Regions from separate parts of the Syntrophobacter fumaroxidans MPOB genome, predicted to be linked through region 1. Evidence: riboswitches for the same ligand, from Rfam matches in the RefSeq annotation. Region 1 holds a riboswitch; each other region holds the start of a gene.
What was found. Region 1 has a riboswitch for cobalamin ahead of SFUM_RS14210 (TonB-dependent receptor plug domain-containing protein). Riboswitches for the same ligand answer to the same signal wherever they lie in the genome.
Positions count from the first base shown of each region.

Region 2: another riboswitch for cobalamin. It lies ahead of cbpB (peptide-modifying radical SAM enzyme CbpB); the one in region 1 lies ahead of SFUM_RS14210 (TonB-dependent receptor plug domain-containing protein).
Region 3: another riboswitch for cobalamin. It lies ahead of SFUM_RS11055 (precorrin-8X methylmutase); the one in region 1 lies ahead of SFUM_RS14210 (TonB-dependent receptor plug domain-containing protein).

Region 1 is NC_008554.1:3,383,234-3,390,944, reverse strand. Features, by position in the region: gene SFUM_RS14225 (hypothetical protein) at 135-473, shown strand; gene SFUM_RS14220 (sirohydrochlorin cobaltochelatase) at 506-1,387, shown strand; cobalamin riboswitch at 1,544-1,715, shown strand; gene SFUM_RS14210 (TonB-dependent receptor plug domain-containing protein) at 1,750-3,855, shown strand; gene SFUM_RS21905 (adenosylcobinamide amidohydrolase) at 4,370-6,472, shown strand; gene SFUM_RS21900 (energy transducer TonB) at 6,510-7,415, shown strand; gene SFUM_RS14195 (ABC transporter substrate-binding protein) at 7,484-7,711, shown strand, end outside.
Region 2 is NC_008554.1:3,032,923-3,040,633, reverse strand. Features, by position in the region: gene SFUM_RS12710 (class II fructose-bisphosphate aldolase) at 1-390, shown strand, start outside; gene ftsY (signal recognition particle-docking protein FtsY) at 547-1,827, shown strand; gene sbtM (thio(seleno)oxazole modification radical SAM maturase SbtM) at 2,837-4,447, shown strand; cobalamin riboswitch at 4,836-5,022, shown strand; gene cbpB (peptide-modifying radical SAM enzyme CbpB) at 5,240-6,652, shown strand; gene SFUM_RS12690 (efflux RND transporter periplasmic adaptor subunit) at 7,264-7,711, shown strand, end outside.
Region 3 is NC_008554.1:2,605,608-2,613,318, forward strand. Features, by position in the region: gene cbiD (cobalt-precorrin-5B (C(1))-methyltransferase CbiD) at 1-1,271, opposite strand, end outside; gene SFUM_RS11035 (ABC transporter substrate-binding protein) at 1,718-2,617, opposite strand; gene SFUM_RS11040 (ABC transporter ATP-binding protein) at 2,742-3,512, opposite strand; gene SFUM_RS11045 (FecCD family ABC transporter permease) at 3,509-4,582, opposite strand; gene cobI (precorrin-2 C(20)-methyltransferase) at 4,609-5,328, opposite strand; gene SFUM_RS11055 (precorrin-8X methylmutase) at 5,341-6,015, opposite strand; cobalamin riboswitch at 6,273-6,466, opposite strand; gene SFUM_RS11060 (UPF0182 family protein) at 6,748-7,711, shown strand, end outside.

The sequences.
Region 1 (7,711 bases):
GGGATTTTTTTTTGGCCCCAATGCGATTCTGCGGCGGAACCATTGGACCCCTCGAGTTTCCCATGGACCCTTTTTCCGCCGGCCCGGGAGGTGGACAGTCCTCGAAGGTGCGGCCTGGACAAGGGAGGTGTCCGATGCAAAAGGGTGTGATTTTCTGTGTCTCGCTGGGGAAGGAAGAACAGACGATGTTGGGACAGTCGGATTTGGCGAGAATGGTCCGATCCTTGAACGCCTCTGCCGTCTATGTGGCAACGTCGGAAGAGGAAGTTGTTCATGGATGGTCGTACCTGATCGCCGCCGGCATGCACCGGATTTCCTGCGCAACGACCGCGTACGATCCGGCGATGGGCAAGTTCGAAATTCACGAGACCCCATTGCGACTCTGGACGGGGAGCATGGAGCGGCTGTTTCCAATGGACGGGGAAGATCGGGGAGTGAACGGAATTCATGCACGCGGCGCCGAGCTCTCTTGACGGCAAGCCTGCGGCAGATGGAGGGAAAAGGGATGAACAGACGGTTTAATGTGGTTTTTGGCCTGATGGTCTTTGCCGTGTTGCTCGCTTCGCACAGTTTTGCGGCACACGGTGAAAAGCAGGCCGACAAGAAAGCAATCCTGATTGTGGCCTTCGGGACCACGGTTCCCGAAGCGCAGAAGGTCTTCGACGGAATCGATCAACGGGTGAGAAAAGAATTCAGGAATACGGAGATCCGTTGGGGATACACATCGAGCATCGTCCGCGCCAAGCTCGCCAGGCAAGGGAAGGTTCTGGACTCTCCCGAAGTGGCCCTGGCAAAACTCATGGACGAACACTACACCCATGTTGCGATCCTTTCGCTGCACACCATCCCGGGTGAGGAATTCCATGACCTGTATCGGAATTCCCGCCTGTTCGAACAGATGGCGGGAGGTTTCAAGAAAGTGGCGGTCGCTCCTCCGCTCCTCTCTTCCCACGACGACATGGTTCGTGTGGCAAAGGCCGTGATCGGGCATGTCCCCCGGGAAAGAAAACCCGAAGAAACGGTTCTCCTCATGGGACACGGCTCTGAAAAGCATCCGGCCGACGCCCTATACTCCGCGCTGAACCAGGCTTTCACTGAGCTCGATCCCAACGTGCGCCTGGCCACCGTTTCCGGCTATCCGTCCCTGCAGGATGTGATGCCGAAGATCGCGAAAAGCAAGAGCGGGAAAGTGTACCTGATGCCGTTCATGCTGGTCGCCGGAGATCACGCCATGAACGACATGGCCGGCGATGAACCGGACAGCTGGAAATCGATTCTCAAAGGCAAAGGCCATCATTGCGAGATCGTCATGAAGGGTACGGGAGAGTATCCCGAGATCGTGGACGTGTGGATGGATCATTTGCGCGCCGTCTACACTGGGCTTTGATTCCAGGGTTCAAAACCGCACGGAAGAACCGTGCCGAGCGATGGGAGGCCGGCCTTCATTGACGCAGCTCGACGATCCTCGCAAGCGCTCGGAACAGCAACCCCGGGATCACGACTTGATGCAGAACGTGAACAAGGAGCTCACCAGCCGACAGGTACGTAAAATGACGCATCGCTTCAGCGGAAGGGAGTGCAAGTCTTCCGCCGCCCCGCGACTGTAATCGGGACGAAAACCGCGGAATGCCACTGGGAGGCACGAAGCTTGCCGGGAAGGCGCGGTGAGTAGGATGAACGAGAGCCAGGAGACCTGAGCGATGCAGGAATTTCACTCATATTCCCGAGGGGGAGATAGGAGTCTGCACGATGAAGCATGCCGTATGTACATGGGCTCTCGCCGGATTGACGTTTCTTGTCCTTTTCACCGCCACCGCTGAAGAATCGCTTTCCCAAACTCCACGAACCGCCGTGTCTCAAGCGGAAATGCAGCCTGGAAGCACATCCGCAACCGATGACGCCAATCAAACCCGACTCGAGGAGCTCGTGGTCACGGCAACCCGGCTGCCCATCCCGGCAAAGGACCTTCCCGTTCCCGTCCAGGTGATTTCCAGAAAACAGATCGCGGAATCCCATGCCGATGATCTCTCCGAGCTCCTCACCGAATTTCTTCCCGAGCATTTCCAGAAATACCCCGGCGCACTCTCATCCGTGAGCATCCGGGGCTTCCGGACAGACACCACGGGCACGGACATCAAGGGGCACGTACTGCTGCTCATCGACGGACACCGGGCAGGAACGGGAAACATCGCGGTCATTCCGGTGGAAAACGTCGAACGGATAGAGATCGTGCGGGGCCCGGGGTCCGTCGTCTACGGTTCGGCGGCGATGGGCGGCGTGGTGAACGTCATCACGCGCAAAGGCAAGGGAGAACCCACCGGAAACGGGGCATTCGAGTTTGGAAGCGCGGAATACGTGAAAGGTCGCGCCGGTTTTTCGGGTGGTTTCTTCGACAACCGCCTCGGAGTTTCCGTCACGGGACGGACCATCTCCAGGGGCGATTACGACAGGGGAAACGGGAACACGGTCGTCAACACCGGGTACAACGATCAGGCCTATTCAGCCAGCCTGTTTGCCGCCCCACATCCGGACCACACCCTTTTCGCGGTGGGAAACTACTTCGAGGCCTGGGATGTGGGGACTCCGAATCCGGACTACTCTTCACCCAATCGCATAGACAACAAGGACATCGAACGGGGTTACGGGTCGGTGGACTACGACGGCGCTCTTCCGGACTGGGGAATGAACTGGCACTTGAGCTACTACAACGTTTTCGACAGCAACAGGTGGAACTACCCGGCCCTGACCTACGGCTACTCATCGGCGACCACCGAAACCAGGACTCAGGGAGTCCGCAGCCAGTTCAGTCTGCCCACTTTCTCCGCAGGCCGGCTGCTGCTGGGCTTCGATTGGGACGGAATCGACGTCAACTCGTTCACGAAGCCGGCCGGCTCTCCATGGAGTCCGGACAGCCGGTACGACAACTACGCGTTTTTTGCGGAGGAGAAAATCAACTGGAACAAATTCACCTTTCTTGCGGGGGTCCGCTATGACATCTTCCAGGAAGACCTCCTTCCCACCGAAGGACTGCAGGTGAATCCGACGAGCGAACAGTTCGGCCATGTGAGCTGGCGCACCGGGCTCACGTACGCTTTTCTCGACTGGCTGACCGCTCGCGGGGCCGTCGGAACCGCCTTCCGCATCCCCGCCGCGGACGAGCTCGCGGGACGGTACCAGGCCGGCACGTGGATGAAAATCGTCGGGAACCCCGACCTGGAACCCGAATCGACCATCACCTACGAAGCGGGGCTCGACTTTGACTACGCGGGCTGGAAGGGGGGAATCGGCTTTTTTTACACCGACTACACCGACAGGATCTCGGGCGGGTTTCCGGCCTGCGTCGACGGCGACTGCACCTGGACAACCTACAAGAACGTTGAAGGTGCCGTCTTTTCCGCAATCGAGGGCAATGTCGGCTACAAACACTCCCTCGCGTTCCACGGTCATGAACTGAGCGTCAGGCCCTTCCTGAATTTCGTATACTACACTCAACGCAAACTCGAAGACGCCGCCTATGCCAAGCTTCTGAAATCGGATTCGGTTCCCTATGTGCCTTTATGGGATGTCACCGGCGGTATTGAAGTGAACATCAACCGCAAGGTCAACTTCATATTCAGCGGCTTCTACACCGGAGCCGAGAAACAGCAGGATTTCGACTGGACGTCTCCCACCTACGGCACCGCCGTGGATAAGGGAGGCTTCGTGGTCCTGGCCGCTCGGCTTGCCTTTCGGCCCGTGAAGCATTTCGAGCTTTTCCTCGTCACGGAAAACCTGACCGACCGGGACTATTGCTTCGTGGACGGATACCCCATGCCGGGGCGAACCATCCGTGGAGGCATGGAGGCCCGCTTCTAGGCCTCCCCATTAGAACACGGCGGCCCAGGGTGTTTTTCCGGGCCGCCGTGATTCGCCCATGGTGGGCCTGGTCGAGCATAAGGGTGCACGAGGCTCCGCCCGATCGTGGGCGGGTGTTCCCTCCCGGCCGGGCCATCGGCCCGGGGGGAGGTTCCCGGCCCGACGTGGGCAGGGTGGGGAGGCTCCCGGCCCGACGTGGGCAGGGTGAAACCGTGCCCACCCTACGGACTTGCACGGTCGGGCAGCCGCGTAGGGTGGGATGCGCGGCAGCGCAGCCCACGGTTTTAACGCTCCAGGGGCAGGAACTATGTGTAGCCAGCGTTTACGAGCGACCGGGGGCGGTTTCGACGTAGCGCAGCCCACGGTTTTGACGCCCTTGCCCCAGCGTTCGGCGCCGTGATGAATCTGCAACCGACGTGTGAAACGACCCTTTGAAAGCGCTCGCGGCTCCCGGGTTTCGCCGCAGGCAGCCGAAAACACCGGAGTCCGGCTTTCACCACCGAGAGGTGTCCGCATGAGAACAATCCGACGATCTCGTAAGCTTGCATTCCTGGGAATCTTTCTGCTGCCGGCCCTGTTTGGAGGTGCCGCCCCCTTGGCCGCTCAGCCGGCCGGCTTCGTCGATTCCGGCGGCAACCACGTCACATTGCCGCAACGGCCCAAAAGGGTCATCTCCCTCGTGCCCGCCCTCACCGAGATCATACTCCGACTGGGAGCCGGAGAGTGTCTTCAGGGCATCACGTTTCACGATACCCGCTTGGCGGAAGCCAACGGGAAGACAATCGTCGGCGGCTTTCTCACCCCATCCCCGATCCGCATGATGTCTCTCGATCCGGATCTCGTCCTGGTCTCGTCCATACATCGAACGGTTCAGGCAGAATTCCGGGGGCATCCGTTCCCCGTGCTCGAGCTGGAGTCCCGTTCCATTTCCGACCTCTACCGTAACATCCGGCTTCTGGGCGAGATTTTCGACAAGAAGGCGACGGCCGAGGAGGTGATCCTCGAGCTGCACGGGAAGCTGCGGCTCGTTGAGCGAAAGATCGAGCGGATTCCCGGGAACGCGCGCAAAAGAGTCGTCCGGTTCATGGGGATCAGCCACAACCGCATAACGACCCCGGGAGACGATTCCTTCCAGAACGATTTCATTCGCGCGGCGGGGGGCATTCCTCCCCGCCTCGGCAAACACGGAAACGTTGTAGAGATGACCGTGGAAGAGTGGAAACGCTTCAATCCCCAAGCGGTCTATGGTTGCGGCGCGGACCGCGAGACCGCCGCGAAATTCCTGTCGCAACCGGGCTGGAACGAAGTGGAGGCGGTGCGCAAGGGGAAGATCCTCTCCTTCCCGTGCGACTTGACGTGCCGTTCCTCGGTTCGATCGGCCGACTTCGTCGCATGGCTTGCTTCAACGGTCTACGACGATGCATTCGCCATGGAGCGCAACCGGGTCCTGCGGGAAAAACGCATCGGAACCAGGCCCGTGGAGCTCCCGCTCGATTATGTTCGATCCGCGCGAATAGTGGAAACCACCATTTTCGACTTTCCCAACAAGACGCTCCTCATTGAATTCATCGAACCCCAGCGGGTGACGTCGACCCTCGAGGGTGAACGCAGGGGAATTCGCGCCGTGGGAAACCACTACTTCCCGCCTCCATGCTGGAGCGTCGGGCACAGGCTCGGGTTCGAGCAGTGGAAGAATCACACCCTGCAAGTGATTGGCAGCCCTCCCGGGACAAGCTGCTTCCTCTTTACCGGTGCGGACATGCAAAACCTTTCCGTGCAGAAGGCGCAGTTCAAGGACCTTCAGGTTTACGCCCTGGTGACTGCCGGCGTGGAGAGCAATGCGATTCGCATGTCCGCCGACGAGGGGCTGTTTTATGAACCGGGAACCGTCAACGTGCTCCTCCTCACCAATAAGAGGCTCACCCCCAGGGCAATGAGCCGGGCGATCATCACGGCAACGGAGGCCAAGACGGCGGCGATGCAAGACCTGGACATCCGGAGCGCCGCCGGACCGAGGTTTCTGCAGGCGACGGGGACGGGAACGGATGAGGTGCTCGTGGTGGAGGGCAGGGGCGGGCGCATCGACAACACGGGGGGCCATTGCAGGATGGGCGAGCTCATTGCGAAGGCCGTATATGCGGGAGTCAAGAACGCCGTCGAACGGCAGAACGGAATAACCAATCATCGGAACGTCTTTCGGAGACTGAGGGAAAGAAACATCGACCTGCACGGGCTCACCCGGGAATGCGGCGCCTGCTCCGACAGGGATGTTTCGGACAACATCCTTGGGCAAATGGAAAATCTTTTGCTGCAACCCCGTTTCGCTTCCTTTCTGGAATCGGTTTTTGCTCTGAGCGATGCCTTTGAGAGAGGTCAAGTCGAGGACCCGGGACTCTTCAAGACATACTGCCTCGGTGTGGCGCAGGAAATTGCCGGAGACCGCAACGTTCGGTGGATCGATCGGAAGAGGTCGGAGACCATCCCGCCGGTTGTCGGGATGGCCCTCGACGCCTTGCTGAACGGACTGCTCTCAAAGGCGGAACGGGAAGGGGACGTTGTTTCACAGGCCTCGCCGCCCGAACGCCCATCCGGCCCGTACGTGTCCTCGGACCGTTGACCGCCGTGGCGGGCATCTGCATTGCGGGTTCAAGATCATGAGAATTTGGCCTAACCTCCTGTTTTCCATTCTGTTCCATGCCGCCCTTCTGGGTTGGCTGGCGTTTTCTCCTCCTTTTCTGCGACCGGAAACCGAGCGGTGCCTGATCGTCGACCTGGTGGCACTTGACGCAGACCCGGCCCGGGGCGGAACACCCGGTGGAGGGAAAGACGTTATCCTTGCGGCCCATGAACCGAAGGCGGATATGATGGCCGAACACTCCCTGGACATGTCGGCCGCATCCGCGGCAAAGGATTCAGGTACCGAACATGGGCCCAATCCGGGCGGGACCGAGCCTCCCGCCCGGATTGGGCCGTCGCAGGCAGCTTCTTCCGTCTCCACTCCGAAACCGACGAAAAAGGCGGACGCCCGGCGGAACGATCGCGAAAAACACAGGTGGAGCCATGCCCGTCGCCATGCGGCGACACGATCCACGGAGCCCGAAGGGACCGGGGAACGTGCTCCGGGGACCGAACGGGGGGCAAGCGCATCCCGGGAGACCGGGCACGGCGAACGACCGCGCGGTAACGCCGGAGGCGGTCATGGCGACGATGCGGGCTCTTCGGGGGTGGGCGCCGGCAACTCTTCTTCGGAAGGGCCCATCGACGCTCCACTGGGATCGGCAAACGGACCGAGGTTCGTCACGAAGGTGATGCCGAAATACCCTCACAGGGCAAGAGAACTTGGAATGGAAGGAACGGTGGTGCTGCGCGTGACGATCGACACTCGAGGAATGCCGGTCCGCGTCGAATCGGTGCGCAAAGCCGGGTTTGGATTCGAAGAGGAGGCCATCCGGGCGATACGGAGCTCGATCTTCTCGCCCGCCAGGATCGGCGGACGGCTGGTCGCCTGCCGGGTCCTCGTGCCCGTGCGCTTTCAGCTCGAGACGTCCGCAGACGATTGACCCCCTGCACGGACCCCGGAGACCTCACAGGGGGTGATGTGCCGCAATGCGTGTATACGGAGGGCAACATGGCATACCCATTCTCCCTTATCGTTGTCCTTTTCCTCGGATTGAGCGCCATGATTCCGTGGCGCTGCGAGGCCGGAATGCTTCCGGGGCCGGGCGGCGAAGCAATTCGGGTTCCGCACGATCCGACCCGCATCGTCTCACTCGCGCCCAGCATCACGGAAATCCTTTTCAGCCTCGGTGCGGGACATCGTCTCGCCGGTGCGACCGATCTTTGCGATTTTCCCTCC
Region 2 (7,711 bases), 350 kb from region 1:
GACGAGAATGGGGAATTCGTCAAATTGTCGGACCAGGGCATGACCGATCAGATGTGGGCTGAGATGGTGGCGTATGCCAAGAACAGCGGGCTGAAAAAGGGCGACTACAAGAAACTGAACCTTCCTTTCGAGAATAAGCTCTTCGGTCTCCCCAGAGAAATACGGGAAAGGATGGCGAAGGGCGTGGAAGATTTCGTCTACGAGCTGCTCACCAATGTGTTCAATGCCAGGGACACCGCGCCGCTGGCCATCGATGCCATTCTCCAGGCGGGTTCCTACGATCTGGGTCCCAAGGGCACCCGAATGGAAGATCCGGCTGAATGGACCGAGAGCAAAATCCGTGAGCGGGCGACCAAAAAGGCGAAAGATGGAAAAAATTATGACGATTAGGTGATTCATGAATGGCGCGGGCGGGCTGAACGACCGTAACCTTCCCTGCTTGTGGACCGGTCCGGGGAGATTTCATCCGGACGGACGGGGGGAACGGTGCGCCTGCTCGCATGCCGTTTTCCATGACTTGCCTGTTTCGGGAGGAATGCCGCAAACATGATCAGATGGTTCAGGCGCAAAAGCAAGACGGCCGAGGTTCCGCGGGAGGAGCATCGGGAGCCGGAGGCCGAGCTGCCGTCGGCTGCGGAGGCGGAGCCCGAGGCGGCCGAGGGAGAATCCGCTCCGACCGCCGCGGTGGAGATGGAGGCGGCAGGGGTGCGGGCCGAGCCGGAAGCTGCGCTCGATACCGCGCCCGCCCAGGAAGCCGTTCCGGATAGGAAGGCGGAAGCGCGGGTCGAACCGGCAGAGGTGCTCGACATCGCGCCGGGCGCCGGGGAGGAGCCCGATGAATCTCCGGTGGAAGTTGAAGAGGCGGTCTTTGGAGTGGACGATGAAACCGGTGCCGGCGAGGAAGCCGCTTCCGGGAAAAGGCGATTCTTCTCACGCTTGCGGGACCGGTTGCACAAGACCCGCGAACAGTTCATCAACCGCATGGACCGGCTGGTCCTCGGCCGGAAGAAAATCGACATGGACCTGCTCGATGAGCTCGAGGAGGTTCTCATCACCTCGGACTTGGGCGTGCGGACCACTCAACTCCTCCTGGAAAAGGTCGCCGACAAGATCAAGAGACAGGAGCTCAAGGACCCCCAGAAGCTGCGCGATCAATTGAGGGAAGAGATCACCCGGATCCTTTCCGTGGAGAGTTCCGCCTGGGATCCGCGTTCGGCGCGTCCCTTCGTGATCATGATCATCGGAGTGAACGGTGTCGGGAAGACCACGACCATCGGCAAGCTCGCCCACCAGTTCAAAAGTGAGGGGCTCAAGGTGATGCTCGTGGCGGCGGACACTTTCCGGGCGGCCGCCGTCGAGCAGCTCTCACTCTGGGGGGAGCGGGTCAACGTTCCGGTGGTCAAGCAAAAGAGCGGGTCCGACCCGTCTGCAGTGGCTTTCGACGCCATGGACGCCGCGGTCTCCAGGGGGATGGACATCGTGTTGCTCGACACCGCCGGGCGCATGCATACCAAAGTGAACCTCATGGAAGAACTGAAGAAAGTCCAACGGGTGGTCAACAGGAAAGACCCGTCGGCCCCCCACGAGATCCTGCTCGTTCTGGACGCGTCCACCGGTCAAAACGCACTGTCCCAGGCCCGGCTCTTCAAGGAGGAAATCGGGGTTACCGGCCTGATTCTGACCAAGCTCGACGGTACCGCAAAGGGAGGAATCATCGTGGCCATTTCAGATGAGCTGCAGCTCCCCGTGCGCTACATCGGCATCGGTGAGAGCCTGGATGACCTGCGGCCCTTCGATCCCGAGGAATTCACCAGGGCCTTGTTCTAGGGTAGGGGGCCCGGTTGCCGGGGGAGAGCATGCCTATGGGTTGCACGGTCGCCCCGGTTGGAACGGCCGGGGAATTCCCGGTGCCGACGGCACGGAAACTCCGCGATTGAAGCCTCCCGAAAAGGTTGGCCGGCCTCGGGGTTGGACATGGACCGGGTCCGGACGATGTTCTTCGTTTTTCCTCCCGCCCGCCGCAACGCCCGGCGGGACTCGCCGGCCTCACGCGTTCGAACGCCCCGCTCAACAGCCCATGTCGAGTCGTACACCCTCGCCGAGGCGACCGAATCTCTCGATACCCAAAGATAAGGAAACAGCGTGCGCTTCCGGCCGGGTGCATCTTTGCCCCGCCATTGCCGCCCTGATGCCGGTTCGCGTTCGGAAGCGCGGAACGAGGGAACGGCGCCGAAGACGCCGATCAGTGATTCGGCGGTTGCATTGGAGTTTTTTTTCGTGAATGCAACGATATTTTGTGTATCGACTTAACTGATTGGATTCACAGCCTATTGCCGGGGGTGCCGCCGCGCTCTCCCGGTCCGCGACCCGCCCGTGCGAACCCGGCTCGAACCGCTTCAGTAAGGTTTTGCTTTAATTGGAAATCCGCTTCAGCCGACCTTAGTAGGTGAGGAGTATCATCTGCTCCCGTTCATGGAAGCGTGCATCGGTGGCGAGAAACCGCGGTTTTCCCGGCGTCACTCGCCCGGCATACGGGGAACGGTGTAGCGGCTTTCGTGCGCCGCCGGCCCCCGGTAGCCCCGCGGCAGGTGCCGACTGATACCGGGGTACGTTCAAGATGACACAACACCTGCCCATCGGGAGGTGACGCGGGCGAGGATAAACCCCGCCCCTTGCATGCGGATCGATGTGCCCGTCAGACGGTGGGCAAGGCTTTATGCCGTCCCGCCCAACGCGCTCATCTTGAACGCAGAATTGTATGAAGGGTGTTTCGCTCATGCCGTTTCAATGATTGTGGGGGAGTTGCGGGGGAGCCCCCGGACACAAGGACGTTTGGGTGGACGAAACATATCGGCGAAAGATCGAAGCGACATATCCCGCGTGCGGCGAGTTCCTGGACGATGAAGCCTGGGCAAGTCTCCAACGGACCCGCGACAACGTTATGGATGTGGCGGCGTTTCCAAAGAGCCTGAGCCGGTTGGTCCGGGAACTTGCGCTTCCCGCTTTTCTGCCGGAATTGGCGAGGCTCGAGTTTGCATTCCACACGGTGAGCAACGTGGACGTCGAAGCTTCGCGGCCGGCTTGCGAGCTTGCGGTGAACCCCGCTCTGGCTCTGCTGCGGCTGTCCTGGAGCAACCTCGCATCGCTGCTTCGCTTCAATGTGGACGGCACCGATGTTTTTCCTGAAAACCGCGAAGAATTCGTGCTCATCTGGCGGCACCCGGAAAACGGTCGAATCACGGCGCGGCCGGCCCACGACGAAGACCTGATGGCGCTCAAACTCGTTGCGGAGCAGATTCCATCTCGCGAAGCCGCTTCAAGGGCGGGAGTGGCGGTTTACGTGGTGGACGCCCTTCTGGATCATGCGGTGAAAAGAGGCCTGCTCCTGGCTCCGCCTTCGTCCATCAGGCGTGATCCATCCAATTTTCCCGTCCTGCCCTTGACCGGCACCACGGAAGAAGATTTCTCCTCCTGCTCGGTTTTCACCCTTCAGTGGCACATCACGCAGGCGTGTGATCTTCACTGCCGCGACTGCCGTGAACGCGACGGCCGGCCGGAGCTGGAGCTGTCGCAGGCCGTGGGCATTCTCGATGACTTCTACGAATTCTGTCGAAACCGGGGGGTGCGCGGACAGGTCTCTTTCACCGGCGGGAATCCCTTCCTGCATCCACGATTTGGGGAGCTGTATCGTGCGGCGGCCGAACGCGACTTCATCCTCGCCATCCTGGGCAATCCCGTGGAGCGGCGCCGGATCGAGGAACTGGTCGCCATCGAGCGGCCGATTTACTACCAGGTCAGACTGGAGGGACTGCGAGAGCGCAACGATTCCGTCCGCGGTACCGGCCACTTCGACAATGTGTTGGAATTCCTTGAAATACTGCGTGATCTCGATATCTACTCCATGGTCATGCTCACCCTGACCCGTGACAACATGGGTGACATTCTACCGCTTGCCGAGCTGCTGAGGGGATGGGCGGACCTGTTCACTTTCATACGTCTGAGTCGATCCGAGGACGGACCGAATCCGGACCTGCCGGCTCTCGAGGACTTCGCCGCATTTCTGGAGGCCTTTGCGGACGCATCCGAGGACAATCCCACTATCAGCTTCAAGGACAGTCTCCTCAACATCGTTCGGCGCAAGCGGGGCCTTTCCCTCTTCGGAGGCTGCTCCGGGTACGGGTGCGGAGCCGCCTTCAACTCCATTGCCGTCCTTGCGGACGGGGAAACGCATGCCTGCCGCAACTTCCCATCCCGGATCGGAAATGTGGTCCGTGACGGCATTGCCTCCGTCTACGATTCCAGGGAAGCTCGTCGGTACCGGGAGGGGTCCGGCGCCTGCCGGTCCTGTGCCCTCAGACCCGCCTGCGGAGGCTGCCTCGCGGTCTCCCACAGCTTCGGACTGGATATTTTCCGCGAGCGCGATCCTTTTTGCTTCCTCGATGATTGATGCTTCCACGCAAGCCGGGCCGAGTGATCCGGCCCCCCCCGCTGAGGCGGTTGAAGCCGTAACCGGCGAGGTGTTCGTCAAGAAAAGCCTAAAGCTTGAAGGAACCGGTGGGAGAGCTCCGTTCCGCTCCGATGCCGATTACCTGGAAAACAAATCCCCGGGTGAGTCTGTTTTCATGCTTCGCGGGTGTCGCAGGGGGCATGGATAATTGCGTTCGAAATCGCTCAACACCGGCTCGCCGGATTGCGCGGCGGACGTGCCATGCCGTGTCCCCGGGCCAAACCGATCGTTCGCGGCCGCGACCGGATGAATCCGCGACCGGCCGTGCAAGCCTCTTGAAAACGCTTGACAACGGTCGACTTCTTTGGGCAATGTACAAGACGCAGTTCAGAATCCGTCGTTTTCCTGCATCCCGGAACACGGTGAAATTCCGTGACGGTCCCGCCGCTGTGATCGGGGATGGGGATTTGCCCTGAGCGAAGGCTCGGTCACTTTCGGGGTCCACCTCGAAGGGAAGGCCGCGAATCCCCAGTTGATCCGAGAGTCAGAAGACCTGCAGGAGAGCCTGGACGGGGTCCGGATGGTAAAGGGAACCCGGAAAGCCATGCGCGAGAGCGCGGCTTGTCCGGGTTTTTTTATTGGAGCGCGCCGTACAAACCGTGAAAGGAGCAAAACATGACGAAAGAACCCCGTATCATTTCTTACCGCCGCCGTTGCCGCAATTCCGCGGGAACGGGTCTGTCCCATTACATTCTGCTCACCCCGGAGACTGCCGGGAAGTAAGGAAAACCCATGAATACCGCACGAGAACACAGTCCTTCGACTCTGTACGCGAACACCGGTTACGGGCCCGGTCTGGCCGTCCTGGATTTCGGCGACCCGAACCGGGTGGCTGTCGTCGAACCGGACCTGGCCTGGTGGGCGCTGGTCGAACGCCATGCCCTCGGCAACGCCCTTGCCGGGGAGCTCGTCGGCGACCTCCGCGCCCGGGCCGATTCCTTCCGGGAGGAAATGGGGCATCTTCGCTTCGGCCTGAAGCCTTCGGCCGTTTACTTCAACCCGACGGACCGGTGCAACTTCAACTGCAGCTATTGCTACCTGCCGGAGGAGTTGCGTCGCAACGGGAAGACCATGACGCCGGAGGAGGTCTGCTCGGCCCTGGAACGCCTCAAGTCCTGGTTTTGCGGGATCATGCCTGCGGGCGCGCGGCCCCAGCTGATCTTCCACGGAAGCGAACCGCTGATGGCGAAGGAAGCGATTTTCGCCGGAATGGAAAGGTTCCGCGATGACTTCACCTTCGGCATCCAGAGCAACGGGATGCTGCTGGACGACGAGGCCATAGCCTTCCTGAAGGATCACGGCGTCGGCATCGGGGTTTCGCTCGACGCTCCGACCGCGGACGTGGCGAACCTCACGCGCAGGAACTGGAGCGGAACGGGCGGGTTCGAGCGGGTCTCGGAGGTGATCGAGAAGCTGGCATCTTATCCGGCCTTCAATGTGATCACAACGGTGACGCGCGGCAACGTCCACACTTTGCCCGCCATGGTGGATTTCTACCACCAACGGGGCATCGCCACGGTGATGTTCAACCCGGTCCGCTGCACGCAGCAGGGCGGCAGGGACCTCAAACCGTCCGACCGGGTGCTGGCGGAGCGTTTCTGCCGTGCGCTGGACCGTGCGCACGAATTGTACGTCGAGACCGGGCGAAAACTGGTTGTCGCCAATTTTGCCAACGTGCTGGCAGGCATCATCGGCCCGACGGGACGGCGGCTCATGTGCGACATTTCGCCCTGTGGAGGCGGTCGGTGCTTTTTCGCCGTATCGGCGCAGGGCGACGTGTTCCCGTGCAGTGAGTTCATTGGTTTTCAAGAGTTCAAGGGCGGCAATCTCTTCCGGGATGATCTGTCCGGCATTCTCGAGAGCGCTCCCTTTCGGGCCGTTACCGGGAGGAAGGTGGAGGAAATCGTGCCGTGCGCCGGGTGCGCGATCAGGCATTTCTGCGGCGCGCCCTGCCCGGCGGAAGTCAAGGCGGTTTCCGGCACGCTGAACGCTCCGAGTCCCTATTGCGCGTTTTACGAGGAACAGGTGCGTTACGCCTTCCGCGTGATCGCGGCACAACGCGAGGACGCCTACCTTTGGGGCGGCTGGAGGGACGAGACGGAAGAGACGTTCAACTGTATGGTGTCCAAACAAGCGCCGGCCTGATGCCGATTCGCGTTCAAGATCGCACCGCACCCGCGAGGCATCGAGACTGATTCACCTGGGAATCCGTTTTCCAGGTGGGCCGGTATGAAACGGTGCGCTCCATCTGTTCAGCTTTTCGTGCAAGCGCCGGACGGGCCGACGACGAGGCCCCGTCCGGTCCCCTTCCGACCTTCCTCCGGAGTCGTTCGCCCGCTGCTGCCCGAGTTGTGTGCGTCAAGTTCCGCAATCCGGTCACGGCAAGTCGGGTGATCCAAGCCGCGAAAAGCTGCCGGGAACGGGTCCGACCGCAACCCGCTGCAGTGCCCCCCGCTCCCCCTCTCTTCGACCCCCAACGTCAAAAGGAACGCCCCTGCCGCAATCGAACGAAATCTCCGGCTGACGGCAGTGCGGTGTGTCCCCGGCGCCGACAGCGGACGGCGGCTCCGGGCCGGAATACTCGAAGGTCTTTCCGGTTCGAGCGAGTACGGCATTGCACAACGGCGGACATCAGGATATATGAAGCCATTCACACAGTGGAGGGGCAGCGGATGGCCGCCCCCGGTGCATATCGCGTAAAATGCCGGATATGCGTCGAACTGACTGGCATGTTGAAATATCCTGATGAGGTGATTATGCCGTCAAGGGCACTGCTCCTGTCGATCACTCTTCTTTTTCTCGTCTCGACCTCATGTCGGGATTCGGAGCAGTCTGCCGGGAAAACCGGACAGGTGCCGGATGTCGTTTCCGTGCGCGTGCAGACCGTTCAAAAGAGCAGGCGGGCATCCGTTTTCAATGCCGGCGGCACTGTGGAAGCAAGAGAAAAGGTGGACCTTGCGTTCAGGGTTCCCGGTAAGGTGGTCCAAGTGCACTTCAAGGAAGGCGATGCGGTGAGGGCGCAACAGGTCGTTGCCGAGCTCAACGCGGTGCCGTTCAAACAGGCCGTCGACGCCGCCATCGACAAAAGCGCCGAGGCTCGGGTCAAGGCCACACGGGCTGAGGCCAAGTATCGCCACATGAAACGGCTCTACAAGAAGAAAAGCCTTTCTCCCAGCGATTTCAAGAAGTATGAAACGGCGAGCG
Region 3 (7,711 bases), 780 kb from region 1:
CCATCATGGGCGAAGAGCAGCAAGCGCACATCGAGCCGATCCTCCGAGAGCCGGCGGGATTGTTCCGCCGCCCGGCATGAAACGGCTCGCAGGACATCCGCGGCATCGCGGCCGAGCAGCAGATCGAGTGCCTGGCGCGCCGTGTTGGCCGCAGCCAGCTCACTGCAAAATTCCGTATCGTGCCCCAGTTGTTCCGCGCACTCCGCAACCGGAGACAAATCCAGGGCAACCTTGTGAGCGTGCGTGTACGCGTGCCCCTGGGCCATTTTCACCACTTTGCCGAAAAAGGCGCTGTGGATGATGCTCCGAAATCCCATGCGGACGGCTTCACGCACCGAGTATGCGAAAAAATCGGCCACCTGGACGAACGCCTCCGGCGGCAGCTCGGGCAAGAGGCTGCGTGCCAGGCGCTCGCTTTTCCCGCCGGTACTGAGCACAACGCCGCGGCAGCCGCAGGCCGCGGCAACCGACAGCGACGCATGAATGGTTTCCTCGTAGGCCTCGTGGGAAAACGGCTTGACGAGCCCGGTCGTCCCAAGTATCGAGATGCCCCCCACGACTCCCAGCCTGGGATTGAGCGTGTGGCGCGCGATTTCCCTGCCTTTCGGCACTTCGATCTCGATTTCCAGGATCGGACCGCCCTCAACGCGGGCCCCCGCAAGAGACCAGGGAAGGAACACATTCGGTTTTCCAGGTTCGCTCCTGTTCGAAGCAACATCGAAAGGAAGCGGACCGCAACCTCCCGTTCTCCGGAGCTCGTCGGCCAGGTTGCGCACGATCATTTCCCTCGGCACGGGGTTGACCGCAGGCTCTCCGGACTGCACGGGAAGACCCGCCTTGGTCACGACGCCAACCCCCTCTCCCGCGATGAGTCGAATTCCCGGAATGCTCCCGTCCGTCGCCCCCGACCGCCGCTCGTCACGGTGTCCCTCCGGCCGGCGGGGATCCTCCGGATGAAACGCTTCGGCCGGGCGTCGATCGCACTTCAAACGCACCGACAGTTCCGCGTTGTGGGTCACGTCCGGATCGTCTCCGCCGTCCTTCACCACCGTCGCCACGGCGAACCGACCGTCCAGGAGGCAGGCCGTCACCGCGACGGGAAGGAAGACATCGTTCGGGAGGCGGACCGCCACGATCTCGACCGCCCTGCCGGTGAGGCACAACCTCAGCGCCGCCACGGCCGCGGCCGTCACCGCCGTCCCCGTGCTGAATCCCCGGCGCAGTTCCTTTCCTGCCCGGCGCCCGTGTGAATGATCGGAAGCGCTGGCCATTTTCCCTTCGAGATCCCCTGATACGAAGTTACCTAGAAAATAGATTCCCGGGTGAAACTGTTTTCATGCTTCGCAGGTGAAGCACAGCCTCATGGATAATTGCGTTCAAGATGGATTTTTCAAACACAAAAGAGCGGGGGAATGATTCCCCCGCACCCCCCAAGTTTCGGCCACACGCCCACGCGCGTGAGGCCGAGCGCTCGGCGCTGTCGGCGACTGGCCGAAGGCCGCCGCCGCAGCGCCACACGGAGCCGCGAAGCGGCGAGGGGGGGATACGTCCCCCACGCTTTTAGAGTATCATTTTGAACGCTATTATCCATGCCCCCTGCGACACCCGCGAAGCATGAAAACAGACTCCCGAGGGAGTCTATTTTCTAGGTAATCCGTATGAGTCATTCCGTCACAGCCGGTGTTGCGTCCCGGCACAGACCGATCCTATCACAAAACTAACGCCCGCCCTCGTCGAATATCGTCGGATAGAGCGCCGCGGCAAGTTGCTCGACGGCTTCCACACAACGCGGGCCCGGCCTCGAAAAGATGAATTCATCCACAGGAACGATCTTGCCCTCCTTCACGCACCTCAAACGATCGAAATGCGCCCGCGCTGCCAGTTCGGCGGGGTTCCGGTTCATCGGACCCCGCTGCATGACGTACACATCCGGGTCGTCGAGCAGCAGGGCCTCGAGACTGTATTGCACGATGGCTTTCTCGCTCCGCAGAACGTTCTCGGCCCCGGCCGCAGCCAGGATCTGCTGCACGATGGAGCCGCGCCCGGCACCCGTGAGCGGCTCCGCGCGGACCTCGAAAAAAACGCGCCGCCGCTTCTCGACGCCGGCGAGCTTCGCCTGTACGCGCGCCAGCCGCTGCTTCATCCGGGCAACGGCCGCTCCGGCTTCGCCTTCGCAACCGGTGAGAACTCCCAGCCGCTCCATGGTCGAAAAGATGTCCTCAAAACTCTTCGGGGCAAACACCGCCACCGGAATCCCCGCTCCGGACAAGCGTTCCATGTCGGGCATCTCCTCGCGGCGGCTGGCGCTCTGGATCACCAGGTCGGGTTTGAAGCCGATGATCATTTCGAAATTGGGCTTCATGTGGGTCCCCACCGACGGCAGTTTCAGGATTTCAGGGGGATAAGCATCCGCCTGGGTGCGCGCCGCCAACCGGGAGCCAGCCCCGACGGCGTAGAGCATTTCCGCGAAGGCTCCGTACAGGGAGATGATGCGCCCGGCCGACTGAGAAAGCGTGACGGTCGTGCCGAGATCGTCGGTGATCTGCACCGCCCCGGCGCGGGTGTGAAGAATCGACGCGACCAGAAGGAATGCCAGGATCCATCGAAAAGGCTTCAAGGAACCTCCTCCCTGAAGCCCGGTGTCGGGCTTCGTTTTCGTAAATCCAACCGCACAACGGACCCGCGTCCCGAAAGGACACGCTCAGGGCCTCGCGCGAACCTCGCGGCGGCACGCCGTTCGACTACGGGAGAAAAACCACCTGCCGCTTTTCCGTTCCTTCGATCTCGCGGACCATCACGGGCGTCTCGTAGACGTGCTCCAGAACGTCCGCGTTCAAGACTGTATCGACCGCGCCGTCGGCCACGAGCTCTCCGTTCTTGAGAAAGATCATTCTCCTGCAGAAGAGAGCGGCCAGATTGACGTCGTGGAGCACCGCCACCACGGTCAGGCCGTCCTCCCGGTTCAGGCGGTCGAGCACCCGGAAGATCAGGAGCTTGCGGTGGATATCCATGGCCGACGTGGCTTCGTCGAGCAGCAGGATGGGGGTTTCCTGGGCGAGTGAGCGCGCCATCACGACACGCTGTTTTTCGCCGCCGCTGACCGCCGTGATGAGACGCTTGGCCAGCATGGCGGTATCCGTCGCCCCGAGCGCTCTCCGGACCGCGGCTTCGTCCTCCGGGCTCTCCATCTGCCAGCGTTTCTGATGAGGATATCGCCCCATGCGGACCACTTCTTCGCAGCGAAAGGGAAAACGCAGGTCGATATCCTGAGCCACCACGGCCATCAGGCGGGCCCGTTCCCTGGTCTTGAGACGGGCCAGCGGTTTCCCTTCGATCTCGATCGAACCCGACTGCACCGGCACGATACCGCTCAACGCCAGCATGAGGGTGGACTTCCCCGCCCCGTTCGGCCCCAGCACGCCGATGAATTCCCCGCGCCGGACAAGAAAGGAGAGGTCCTTGAGCACCGTTTGCCCGGCATAGCCGCAGGTCACCCCGTCCAGGCGAATCACAATTGCAGGTACTTCTTGCGATGCAGCAGCAGGTAACAAAAGAAGGGTCCTCCAAGGATCGCCGTCACGACGCCTACCGGCAGTTCCTCGCCGTTCGGCAGCAGGCTTCGTGCGATGGTGTCGGAAACGAGCACGAGCAATCCGCCGGTCAACAGGGTCGCCGGAATGAGTCGCCCGTGCCGGGGTCCCACGACCAGGCGCGCGAGATGCGGCACAACAAGCCCGACGAACCCGATGATCCCACTCACCGCCACCGCCGCGGCGGTCGCCAGCGAAGCGGCCAGGAGCAGCCAGAATCGTACCCTCTGGACGTTGACGCCGAGATGTTGCGCCTGGATGTCCCCCAGGCTCAGGATATCGAGCTCCCTGGTGAAGATGAGTATCCCGGCCCCGCCCGCCACCAGATATGGCAGCACCAGGACGGCATGAGTCCAGCTCTTGCCCGAAAGGCTCCCCATGATCCAGAAGACGATGGTGGATACCGAGTCTTCGTTCAGACTCTTGAGGAGGCTGATCCATGCCGACAGAAAGGTGGATACGATGATCCCCGCAAGCACCAGCGTGGTGGCGTGGATCCTCCCGTCAATGCGCCCCAGCAGATAGACCAGGTAGAGCGCGAGCATCGCTCCGGCAAAGGCCGCCAGGGGCAGGCCGCTGATCCCCGAAAGCTGCATGCCCCCCAGTCCCAGAAGAATCGCCAGCGAGGCGCCGAAGGCCGCTCCCGTGGAGACCCCGAGCGTGAAAGGGTCGGCCAGCGGATTGAGCAGCACTCCCTGGTAGACGGTGCCCGCAAGCGCCAGTGCCGCGCCCACGATGAATGCGAGGCAGACTCTGGCCAGCCGCACGTTGATAACGATGTATCGCACCGTATCATCGATGCCCGCCGCGGAATCGGAATCAAAGGGGGATATCCAGAGCCGGAATATCGTGCGGTAGGACGTTTCGAAGGAGCCGATTCCCGAAGCGAGGAACGCGGCAACGACAATCAGGAGGACAAATCCGGCCCAGCACAGCACGGAAATCCCGCAATGACCCGACAGCACCGTGTGACGCCGAACCGTTCGTTCCATGGCGGGGATATCTTCCCGACCTCCCTTCACCGGGGTTCCATGCCGCGTTTCTTGATGATCATGAGTGAGAGATAGTGAGGTTTGAGCGTCCTCATCTTCCGATAGTCCCGTTCCACAATCTCGCCCTCAAGCCCGCAGCGGCTGATGAAACAGCACTTGTCTTCGAGCCCCTTTTCCTCGATCTGCGCCAGGATCTGGGGAAACTGCTTGTATGTCTTCATGAGCACCACATTGTCGGCCGTTTCGATCGCCGCGTTCAGGCGGGTTCCGCCCTTGGCTCCCGATATGATGGTGATGGCTTCCTCGCCTTCGGCCAGGGGCAGATTGGCGCAGGCCGCGGCGGCCTGGTAGGAGGTGATGCCGGGGACGACGACGACGTTGACATCGGGAAGCCTGCTGCGCACCTTCCTCATGAGATAGATGAACGTGCTGAAGGTGAGCGGATCTCCGAGTGTGATGAAGGCGACGTTCTTTCCCTGCCTGAGAATCTCGACCACCTGTTCGCAGTTGGCCGTCCATGCATTTTCCAGGTGTTCGGAATCGAATGTCATGGGAAAAGCCAGCTGGTCGATGGGCGTTCCGGGCGGCAGATGCTCCCGCACGATGTCGTGCGCCAGGCTGTAATCGTTGCTGGACGAGGAAGCGGCAAAAACATGGGCCGCTTCCTTCAGAACTTTCACCGCCTTCAGCGTGAGCAGTTCCGGATCCCCGGGCCCGACGCCGACCCCGTAAAGAGTGCCGAACATGGCTGAATATCCTTATTGGTTGACATTTCCGGCCAATTCCAGAAGCGCATGCAGGATGGCCACCGCCACCGAACTTCCTCCCTTGCGGCCGAGAACGGCGATGGCGGGCTGATCGGTCATCCGTTGGAGCTGGTCCTTGGATTCCGCGGCCTGCACGAATCCCACCGGGACACCGATCACCAGCGCGGGGCGCACGCCGTCTTCACGAATCAGACGGAGCACCTCGAGCAGCGCGGTGGGTGCGTTCCCGATGGCCACGACGGCGCCGTTCAACTGGTCGGAAACGCCCCTGAATGCGGCAACCGAACGCGTGACCCCCTGTTCTTCGGCCCGTATCCGGCTTTCCGGGTGGAGTGCCGGAACCACCGCCTCATTCCCGTACCACTGCAATCGCCACGGCGACAGCCCCACGGCAATCATGCGCGTATCGGCGAAAATGGAAGCGCCCCGTGTCAAAGCCGCCACCCCCGAGGCCACAGCCCGGGGATGAAACCGAATCTGCCGGGCATAATCGAAATCGCCCGTGGTGTGGATCACTCGACGCACCACCTGCCACTGGTCCTCGGGAAAAGGATGCTCCCCCATTTCGGCATCGATGATGCGGAAACTCTCCATCTCGATGGAGCGCCCCGCTTCCACCAATCCCGGCCGATCCTCCGTTGAACCCATGAGCTCGTTCAAAGCCATTGCATCTCTCCGACCCCGACGCCCGCCGACCTGGTGAACGCGACACGACCACGCGGGCGCAAACCCGACGCTTCACGTACAACCCCTTGGCATCGTCACGCCCGGTACCCGAAGGCGTGTCGAGGGCGATCAAATAAAAAAAGTCCTCAAAACCCCTTTTCTTGCGGAGTTTCAAGGACTGCACCCAGCTCGACTTGATCCTTTTCTCATCAGGGAATACCGCGTTCCCCACGGAATGCCGTTCCATTCCGGCCCTGAGAACCCCTGAGGCGCAGGCAGGTTTTCTGGCTCACGGATCAGCCTACTCACCACGCCTTCCCGGCCCGTTGATTCCGGACCAGTGGCAAACCGGCGGTTTTCGTCCCCGTTTACAGCGGCGGGACCGCGACGGCATCTCACCGTCTTCCCTTTTGAATCCCCAATATTGGATACCTGTGCCTGTATAATTTCAAAGAACTGATTATCTTCTACCTGTTCCAGCGGATGAACCCGATGGAGAAAAACCCGGCGCACGGTCAACGGCCACGCCGCCGCACGACCCTTCATGCACTGTCTATCGCATTTGCCGGCCGGCGTCAACGCAAATGCTCGAAGCACGGCGGGGATGCACTGGAAACGGCTGCGAAAATCTTTGACCCGATGCGTTCGATATGGTTCAATTCCTCAATTTTTCCGGGAGTCATCGATCGCATCATTAGGGTTTCTCCCTCACCGGTGCCAAAGGAGTCGCAAATGAATCGTTGGGCACGCTGGCCTCTCATCATCCTGATCGGCATTTTGGGCATCTCGGCTGTTGTTATCCTGTCCAGCCTTGCTTCGGTCGACTACCTGATCAACATCTGGTGGTTCGATTCCCTCGGGTACGGGCTTTACTACTGGCTGCGGCTCCTCTACCGTTACATCGTCTTCGGAGCGGTCACCCTCTTGTTTTTCCTGATTTTTTTTCTCAATTTCTGGGTGGCTTCGCGATACGTGGGGAATGTGCCGCCCGCCCCGTCGAAGTTCAGGATCGCCGCGCTCGACCGGTACTTGAACGTCGTCCGGATGTTCAGGTCCGGGTCGCTCTGGGTCTACACCCCCTTGTCGCTTATCCTGGCCGTCATTATCGCCCTGCCGATATTCGAGAAGTGGGAAGCCTTTCTGCTGTACGTGGCGGGACCGAAGACGGGTGTGCCGGACCCGGTTTACGGCAAGGACATCAGCTACTACCTGTTTTCTTATCCCATCTATACGCTTGTCCAGCGCCGGCTGCTCATCGCCTTCGTGCTGCTGCTCGTTGGCCTGGTGGCGCTCTACCTGCTCGAGCGCCGGCTCCTCGCCCGGCAGGAGCAACCCATTCCCGCGGGGGCCAGGCTGCATCTGAGCATTCTCATTCTCCTGATTTTTCTCATCGAGACCTGGGACTACGTTTTGCAGCGCTACGAGCTCCTCTACAGCGAGGCGCACATGCCTCTGTTTTACGGGGGCGGTTTCGTCGAAATGTACGTCATTTGGGCGCTCATCTGGTTGACCCTTTTCTTCCTCATGGGAACCGCCTTCTCAATGATCGCATTCATCCAGACCCGCAAGGGGCTGAAACCGCTGGTCGTCTTCGCCGTGGGATTCGTGCTCGTCCTGGGCCTGCGCTATTCCGCGTTCCTGCCGGCGACCGTGGAAAAACTCGTGGTGAAACCCAATGAGGTTTCACGGGAGAGAG